Regions from separate parts of the Synechococcus sp. R6-10 genome, predicted to be linked through region 1. Evidence: predicted binding sites of a transcription regulator. Region 1 holds the regulator's gene; the other holds the start of a gene.
The links. Region 1 encodes NtcA, which controls nitrogen genes in cyanobacteria. Its sites were predicted from a motif close to GTANCNNNNGNTAC; they were not measured.
Positions count from the first base shown of each region.

Region 2: the regulator NtcA is predicted to act here: its motif matches at 2,844-2,857, upstream of urtA (urea ABC transporter substrate-binding protein).

Region 1 is NZ_JANSHW010000413.1:94-4,594, forward strand. It holds partial or broken gene NW837_RS11390 (prolyl oligopeptidase family serine peptidase) at 1-767, shown strand, start outside; gene eno (phosphopyruvate hydratase) at 764-2,047, opposite strand; gene ntcA (global nitrogen regulator NtcA) at 2,286-2,960, opposite strand; partial or broken gene NW837_RS11405 (M61 family metallopeptidase) at 3,262-4,501, shown strand, end outside.
Region 2 is NZ_JANSHW010000099.1:34-4,107, forward strand. It holds gene urtB (urea ABC transporter permease subunit UrtB) at 50-1,207, opposite strand; gene urtA (urea ABC transporter substrate-binding protein) at 1,312-2,586, opposite strand; partial or broken gene NW837_RS03370 (TolB family protein) at 2,973-4,074, shown strand, end outside.

The sequences.
Region 1 (4,501 bases):
TCCCCATGTTCCTCGTCCACCGCCGCGGCCTGGCTCGGACAGGGGATCACCCCACCCTGCTGTATGGCTACGGTGGCTTTGGCATCTCACTTACCCCCAGCTTTTCAGTGGGTCTGGTGGCCTGGCTGGAAATGGGCGGTGTCTATGCCCAGCCAAGTTTGCGCGGCGGCGGCGAGTACGGAGAAGAGTGGCACCAGGCGGGCACCAAGCTCAACAAGCAAAAGGTGTTCGACGACTTTATTGCCGCTGCCGAGTGGCTGATAGCCCATGGCTACACCAACCCCGCCAAGTTGGCCATCTCCGGCGGCAGCAACGGCGGCCTGCTGGTGGGGGCCTGCCTGGTTCAGAGGCCGGAGCTGTTTGCAGCGGCCCTGCCGGCAGTGGGGGTGTTCGACATGCTGCGCTTTCATAAGTTCACCATCGGCTGGGCCTGGATCTCCGAGTACGGATCCCCGGAGAACCCGGAGGAATTCAAGGCCCTCTACGCCTATTCCCCTCTGCACAACCTCAAGCCCGGCACTGCCTATCCCGCCACCCTGATCACCACCGCAGATCACGACGACCGGGTGGTGCCCGCCCACAGCTTCAAGTTTGCCGCTGCCCTGCAGGCAGCCCAGGGGGGATCCCAGCCCATCCTCATCCGCATCGACACCAAGGCAGGGCACGGGGCCGGCAAGCCCACCAGCAAGCTGATTGAGGAAGCTGCCGACCGCTGGGCCTTTTTGGTGCAGGTGCTAGGGATCCCCTGGGACGGAACGGGAAGTTAGCGAGCTCTAGGACCCAGGCCCACCCGACCGGCATAAACTGCCGCTTCCCCCAGCTCGTCTTCGATGCGCAGCAGTTGGTTGTACTTGGCAATGCGCTCGCTGCGGCAGAGGGATCCGGTTTTGATCTGCCCGGCACGGGTGGCCACCGCCAAGTCGGCAATGGTGGTGTCTTCCGTCTCGCCAGAGCGGTGGCTGATGATGGTGCGAAAGCCGGCTTGAACTGCCAATTGGATGGCCGAGACGGTCTCCGTCAGGGTGCCGATTTGGTTGGGCTTGATCAAAATGGCGTTGGCGGCGGCGCTGTCGATACCCTTTTGCAGGCGGGTCAGGTTGGTTACAAACAGGTCATCTCCCACCAGCTGTACCCGGGATCCCAGTTGAGCGGTCATGGCTTGCCAACCGGCCCAGTCTTCTTCCGCTAGCCCATCTTCAATGGAAAGGATGGGATAGTTGGCCAGCAGTTGCTGGTAGTAAGCCACCATATCAGCCGCGCTGTGGGCTTTGCCCTCAAAGTGATATTGCCCATCCTGCAGCAGCTCGTTGGCGGCCACATCCAAGGCCAAGGCGATATCTGCTCCCGGTTTGTAGCCTGCCTGTTCAATAGCCGTCATCAGCAGATCCAAAGCCGCCGCATTGGAGTCGAGATCAGGAGCAAACCCCCCTTCATCCCCCACACCGGTGGACAGCCCCTTCTGCTGCAGCACTTGTTTTAGTACCGCAAACACCTCAGCCCCGTAGCGCAGCGCCTCGCGAAAGCTGGCCGCTCCAATGGGCACAAGCATAAATTCTTGAATATCGACGTTGTTGTCGGCGTGGGCGCCGCCGTTGAGCACGTTCATCAGCGGCACCGGCAGCAGGTTGGCAAAGGGCCCCCCCAGGTATTTGTAAAGAGGCAAGCCCACTGCTTCCGCAGCCGCTTTGGCTGTCGCCAGAGAAACTGCCAAAATAGCGTTGGCCCCCAGGCGGGACTTGTTGGGGGTGCCGTCCAGGTCGATCAGCAACTGGTCAATACGGGCTTGGTTGAGGGCATCTTCTCCCTGCAGCTCCGACTGGATGGGGCCAAGGATGTTTTCCACCGCCCTCAGCACACCCTTACCGCCGTAGCGTTTGGGATCCCCGTCCCGCAGCTCATGGGCCTCGAAGGTACCGGTCGAAGCGCCGCTGGGAACCTGCGCCAAGCCCGTCGCCCCATTGGCTAAACCCACCAGGGCTTCTAGGGTGGGGCGTCCTCGCGAGTCGAGGATCTCATGGGCGGTAATCCACTCGATGGCCGTTTCCACAGTTACACCTCAGCAATTGGCTAGATAGCTCTGGCCAAAGCCAGATCCCCCCATAGACTAGTAGATTCTTGCCCGCGATCCGGTCAGCTTCCAGAAAACTTTAAGTCTGTCCTTTAGGTATAGAGATTCTTCAAGGCTGCAGCAGTAGATTGAACATAGGCCGGCCAGAGCTTCAACCAACCGTCGAGCGGGGTTTGCCTAGGCAGGGTGCTGCTCAGGAGGTGTTCTCCTCTTCCTTCTAGGCAAAGCGATGGCTCAGCCGCATCGGGTCGTGTACGGTGATCTTCTTCTTGTGAATGGAGATGTACTTCTTCTTGCGCAGCTCTCCCAACAGGCGGGTGATGGTGACGCGGGTTGAGCCAATGGCCTCGGCAATGGCCTGGTGAGACAGCTTGAGATCGATGGTGACCCCATCTGGGCCAGGCACCCCGAAATCGCGACAGAGGATCAACAAAAAGCTGACCAGACGGGATCCCATGTCGCGATGAGCCAGCGTCTCGATCATCATCTCCGTTTGCAAGATACGAGACGACAGGCTTTTAACCAGCAACATGGCCAGTTCGGCGTTCTCCTGCAAGGATTTTTCCACCTGCTCGATCGGCAGAGAGAGTAACTCGGTAGGTGTAAAAGCCACCGAGTGATAAAAGCGGTCGGAGCGCTGTCCCGTGATAAAGGAGAGCACGCCGAAGATGCTGTTTTCCCGCAGGAGGGCAACGGTGATTTCCTCTCCCATTTCGTAGACCCGCGAGAGCTTAACGGCTCCCTTTACCAAAAAGTAAACCCGCTCCGCCGGATCCCCTGGAAAAAAAATGGTCTTCCCGCGCTCAAACGTTTCGATAACCGGAGGATGGTGAGGGCCTCCCAATTGCTTGAAGGCTGTGATCAGAGATTTTTCCGCTACGGCCACCGCCATACTCATCAACCTTTTAAGGTCAGTTTATACCTAAGATCAACCTATTAAGATCAATCTAGAAGCATTAGGCTAGGTTGCAACCCCTTGACTTCAGAATCGATGATGATACCAAGATTTACCCTAAAGTAGAAGGTTCTGCCCAGGCATCTTTGTAGCACGTGCTACATTTTTGAGTCTCGTTTTTGCCCCAGAAAGGGATCCCCAACCGAAAGCAGGGGTTAGGATAAGAGCCATTGTCGCTGGGGGTTGCGTCGGCCCTTGGCGGTAGAGAGTGGAGTGGGTTGGAACATTCTATCTATCTATGGGGATCCCAGAGGTTACTGTTGCTGCACCTTCTCAACTGAGCCGCCAGCATTTCACGGTGCGGATGCCGGATCCGGCCAATCACCTCCTGGAGGTGGAGCTGCTGCTCCGAGAGGTGGAGCCAAAGATGCCTTTGCGGCTGCGACTGCCGGTGTGGACGCCGGGATCCTACTTGGTGCGGGAGTATGCCCGTCATGTGCAGGAGTTTCAGGCGGCAACTGAGCAAGGGATCCCTTTGGCCTGGCGGAAGGTGGATAAGAATACCTGGCAAATCGATCCGCCGGGTTCTTCTGCTGTGAAGGTGTGCTATCGGGTCTATGCCTATGAGCTGACGGTGCGCACGAACCATCTGGATTTGACCCACGCCTATTTCAACGGGGCAGCGCTCTTCCTCTACGTGCCCGGTCGCGAGCGGGAACCCTACACTTTGACGGTGATCCCCCCCAAGCCGGATTGGCACATCGCCACCAGTTTGCGGCCCTTGACCTCTCCTTCTGAGGATCCCACTTCCGGCCAGTCTTTTGTGGCGGAAGACTACGACGAGCTGGTGGATAGCCCGGTGGAGGTGGGCCTGCATCGGATGCAATCGTTTGAGGTGGAAGGGATCCCGCATTACCTTGTGGTTTGGGGGTCGGGCACTCTGGATGTGGAGCGGGCTGTCGCTGATGCTAAGGCGATTGTCAAAACCACAGCCGCGTTTTTCGGTGGGCTACCCTACGACCGCTACTGGTTCATTGTGCATTTGTCGCCGGGAGGATTTGGTGGCCTTGAGCACAAGTACAGCACCACCCTTCTTTACTCTGGGCTAGAGCTGCATCAGCCAGAGTCCTATCGGCGCTTTTTGTCTTTGCTGGCCCACGAGTTGTTTCATGCCTGGAATGTCAAGCGTCTGCGTCCTCTGGCATTGGAAAAGATCGATTACAACCAGGAAAATTATCTGGAATGTCTGTGGTTTTGTGAGGGGGCGACCAGCTATTACGAAAACGTCATCTTATTGAGGGCAGGGATCCTCAGTGCCGGCGATTTCTTGAAGATTCTTTCCGAACAGATTGGTCGCTTGCAGCGTACTCCGGGCCGGGCCGTGCAATCGCTGCGGGAGTCCAGCTTCGATACCTGGATCAAACTCTACCGCCCCCACGAAAACACCCTCAACAGCCAGGTTTCTTATTACTTAAAAGGGGCTTTGGTCTGTTGGCTGCTGGATCTGCACATCCGTCACCTTTCCGGCGGTCAGGGAT
Region 2 (4,074 bases), on a different contig from region 1:
AGAAGATGGAGAGTCTGGTCCTAGAGTTTTCGCCAAGCGAGATCATTCCCTAGGCATCCACCATACGACCTTTTTCGGGGAAAAGGCCCCGAGGTCGCACCTGCAAAAAGGCCACGATCAAAGCAAAGACCATCACCTTGGCCATGCTCGTGGTGGCAAAAAAGTTGAGGGTATCGGTCAGGATGGGCACGTTGGGAAAAATCAAAGCCAGCGTCCCGGAACCGATGACAAAGTTGGCAATCCCGATCCCAAGCGCTGCCACAATGCTGCCCAAAAGCTTACCGACACCCCCCACGACGACCACCATAAAGGTATCCACGATGTAGTTTTGGCCGGTGTTCGGCCCCACGGATCCCAGCAGGCTGACCGCTACGCCGGCCACTCCCGCCAGACCCGAGCCGACGGCAAAGGTGAGGGCATCCACCTTTTGCGTAGGGATCCCTACACAGGCACTCATGGCCCGATTCTGGGTAACCGCCCGGATGCGCAGCCCCCAGCGGGTGCGCTGCAAGAAGAAGTACAGCCCTAGGATGCAGAAGACAGTGAGGGCGATGATAAACAGGCGGGTATTGGGCAAAAACAGGTTGCCCACCGGGATCCCACCCCCCAGCCAACGGGGAGCGGTCACATCTTTGTTCTGGGCTCCAAACCAGGGTTGAGTGACTGCTAAAGCATAGGTTTGCGCCAGCACCCGCCCCCCCACCGCTGCAATGGCCGTGGAGAGCACCAACAGCAGCGCCAGCGTCCACCCTTTGAGGCGCGGCCAATCCGTTCGCCTGGCCAAGAGCCACCAGCCGCCAAAAAAGAGCACCGCGAAGGCCCCCAAGCGGAAAGCCAGCACCCAATTGACGCTGCGCACAAACTGCTGCAGGATCAGGCTCACGCCCCAGGTGGCCAAAAGGGTCTCCAAGGGTCGGCCATACAAAAAGCGGATCACCCCCCGCTCCAAGGCCAGCCCTACCAGAGCAGTGACGGCAAAGGCAGCTACCAAAGCTGGAAAGATGTACAGATCCCGCCAGGGATCCCCTAGGGGACGAAAGGCATTTTGCACGACGAAGGTGGTGTAGGCCCCCAACATCATCAGCTCCCCATGGGCCATGTTGATGACCCCCATGAGGCCGAAAACAATGGCCAAGCCCAAGGCGGCTATTAGCAAGACGGTGCCAATGCTAATGCCGTTGAACAAGCTGTCCAGGAGCAAGGTCATGGGCAGGGGATCCTCCTTCCAACTAAACTAGGGAGGCTAACCGAGCATCTAGGCGGGATCCCCGACCCTATCCAAACGGCAAGGGATCCCAGCCCTGGCCAGGACTAGCTGACTTTGTAGCGACCGCCCTTGGCCGGATCTGACCAATCGCAGGCAAAGCCCTTGGTCTCTGCCACAAACTGGTTCCAGGGCTGCGGCTCCACGGCATCCGTAGAAAAGATGACATCAAACAAACCGTCAGAGCGCACCTGGCCGATCCGCACATACTTGGTCAGGTGGTGATTGGTGTTCATGGTTACCAAGCCTTCTGGGGCATCAAAGGTCTGGCCATAGGCTGCCTGCCGCACGGCGTCGATTTCCACTGTTCCCGCTTTTTCCACTGCCTGCTTCCAGATGTAAACCATGATGTAGGCGGCTTCCATCGGGTCGTTGGTGACGCGGTTTTGGCCGTATTCTGCCTTGAAAGCTTCCACAAACTTCTTGTTGGCAGGCGTATCCACCGTCATAAAGTAGTTCCAGGCGGCGAAGTGCCCTTCCAAGAATTCGGGGCCGATGGCCTGTACCTCTTCTTCAGCAATGCTGACGGACATGGAAGGATAGCGATCTGGCCCCAGCCCTGCCCCTTCCAGTTGTTTGAAAAAGGCCACGTTGCTGTCGCCGTTCAAGCTGTTGTAGATCACACCGCCATTGGGAAGAGCGGCCCGGATCTTGCTGATGATGGGGGTAACTTCTGTGTTGCCCAAAGGCAGATAGTCTTCACCCACCACTTTGCCCCCCAGGGCTTCCAACTGGGCCTTGATGATGGTGTTGGCCGTGCGGGGGAACACGTAGTCGGATCCCACCAGGAAGAACTCTTTGCCCTTGTTCTTGAGCAGCCATTCCACCGAAGGCTCGATCTGCTGGTTGGGGGCAGCGCCGGTGTAGAAGATGTTTTTGGAGCACTCTTGTCCTTCGTACTGCACGGGATACCAGAGCAGGTGCTGCTTGGATTCAAACACCGGCAAAACCGCTTTGCGACTGGCCGAAGTCCAGCAGCCGAATACCGTTGCCACCTTGTCCACATCGATCAATTTGGTGGCTTTCTCGGCAAAGGTTGGCCAATCGGAAGCGCCATCCTCGATAATCGGCTCGATCTGCTTGCCCAAAACCCCACCGGCGGCATTGATCTCTTTGATGGCCAGCTTTTCCGCATCCACCACGCTGGTTTCCGAAATGGCCATGGTGCCGCTAAGGGAGTGCAAAATGCCAACGCGGATGGTCTCTCCCTGGGCGTAGGCGGGCACGGATCGCTTCACCCAGATCTGCGGCCCTAGGGCAGCCCCGGCTCCGGCCAGAGCGCCCATTTTCAGCACTTGACGACGATTAAATGATAGAGCCATCGGTGATCTCCGAAACGAAGTGAGTGCAAAGGGTATTAAGAAGTCCAGTTGTTGCAGCAGCCCGGCCAACAGAGGGAAGCACTTAGCTCATCACCTCGCCCATGTGTTAAATTTGCCCAACTGCAGTCGGCTGAGGCTTTCACCGAATGCCTTCCCAACATCAACAGAGGAAAAGGCTAATCCTGCAGTCGAGAAAGCGTTGTGCATCCCTGTTGCCTTAACGTGTTCCATCAAACCCATTCAGCCCGGAGAGAATTGTATCGCGGGATACCTTTTCCCAGAATCCGAGCCTGTTCTCGGCTCCCTTTCCCCACAGGCTGTAGGCAAAGGCAGGGATCCCTTGCTGCCGGCATAATAGGGGTTCTGGGGTGGAGAATTAACAGCCTATGGTGCAGCAGGCCGGCTATGGATCTTGGCGATCCCCGATTACCGCTGACCTGGTGGTGACGGGATCCCTGCGCTTGGGACAGATGGTTTGGGATCAGGGGGATCTCTACTGGACGGAGGGCCGCCCGCAAGAAAAAGGGCGCAATGTGTTGATGCGGCGCTCTGCCGACGGGATCCTGGTGGAGCTGACACCGGCACCTTTCAATGTGCGGACGCGGGTGCATGAGTATGGGGGTGGAGCTTATTGGGTGTCGGCAGGGGTAGTGTATTTTTGCAACTTCGCTGACCAACGGCTCTACCGCCTGCTGCCGGGTTCAGATCCCCAGCCCCTGATGGAAGCAGGCCCCTATCGCTATGCAGATGGGGTGGTGGATCGGGCGCGTGGACGCATCCTCTGTGTGCGGGAAGATCACAGCCGCCAGGGAGAGCCGGAAAACAGCCTTGTCTCGATTGACTTGGAAAGCGGATCCCAGCGCGTTTTGGCCTCTGGGCACAATTTCTATGCCAACCCTCGCCTCAGTCCAGACGGCCAGACCTTGGTATGGCTGACCTGGGATCACCCCCAAATGCCCTGGGACGGCACAGAGCTGTGGCGGTCTGAGGTGAACCCTGACGGCAGCTTGGGAGAACCTCAAAAGCTGGCCGGTGGCCCTGCCGAGTCGATCTTCCAGCCCCAGTGGTCACCGCAAGGGGATCTCTACTTTGTTTCCGATTGCAGCGGCTGGTGGAACCTCTATCGCTGGGATCCCCAGGGCCCCATTCCCCTCTGCCCTATGGAAGCGGAGTTTGGAGAGCCGCAGTGGGTGTTTGGCCTGAGCACCTACGGCTTCTGTGGCGATGGGCGCATCCTGGCCTGTTATGAACAAGACGGGCTGTCTCATCTGGCTTATCTGGATCCCCATTCAGGACAGTTGGCAGGGATCCCCTTGCCCTACACCCAGATCAGCGGTTTGCAGGTGAGTGGGGAAAAAGCCGCTTTCCTGGCCGGATCCCCGACGGAAGCCACTGCCTTGGTCTGCCTAGACTTACCCTCCAGCCAAGTGGAGGTGGTGGCCCGTTCCAGCAGCGTGGCGGTGGATCCCGACTATCTGTCGATCCCAG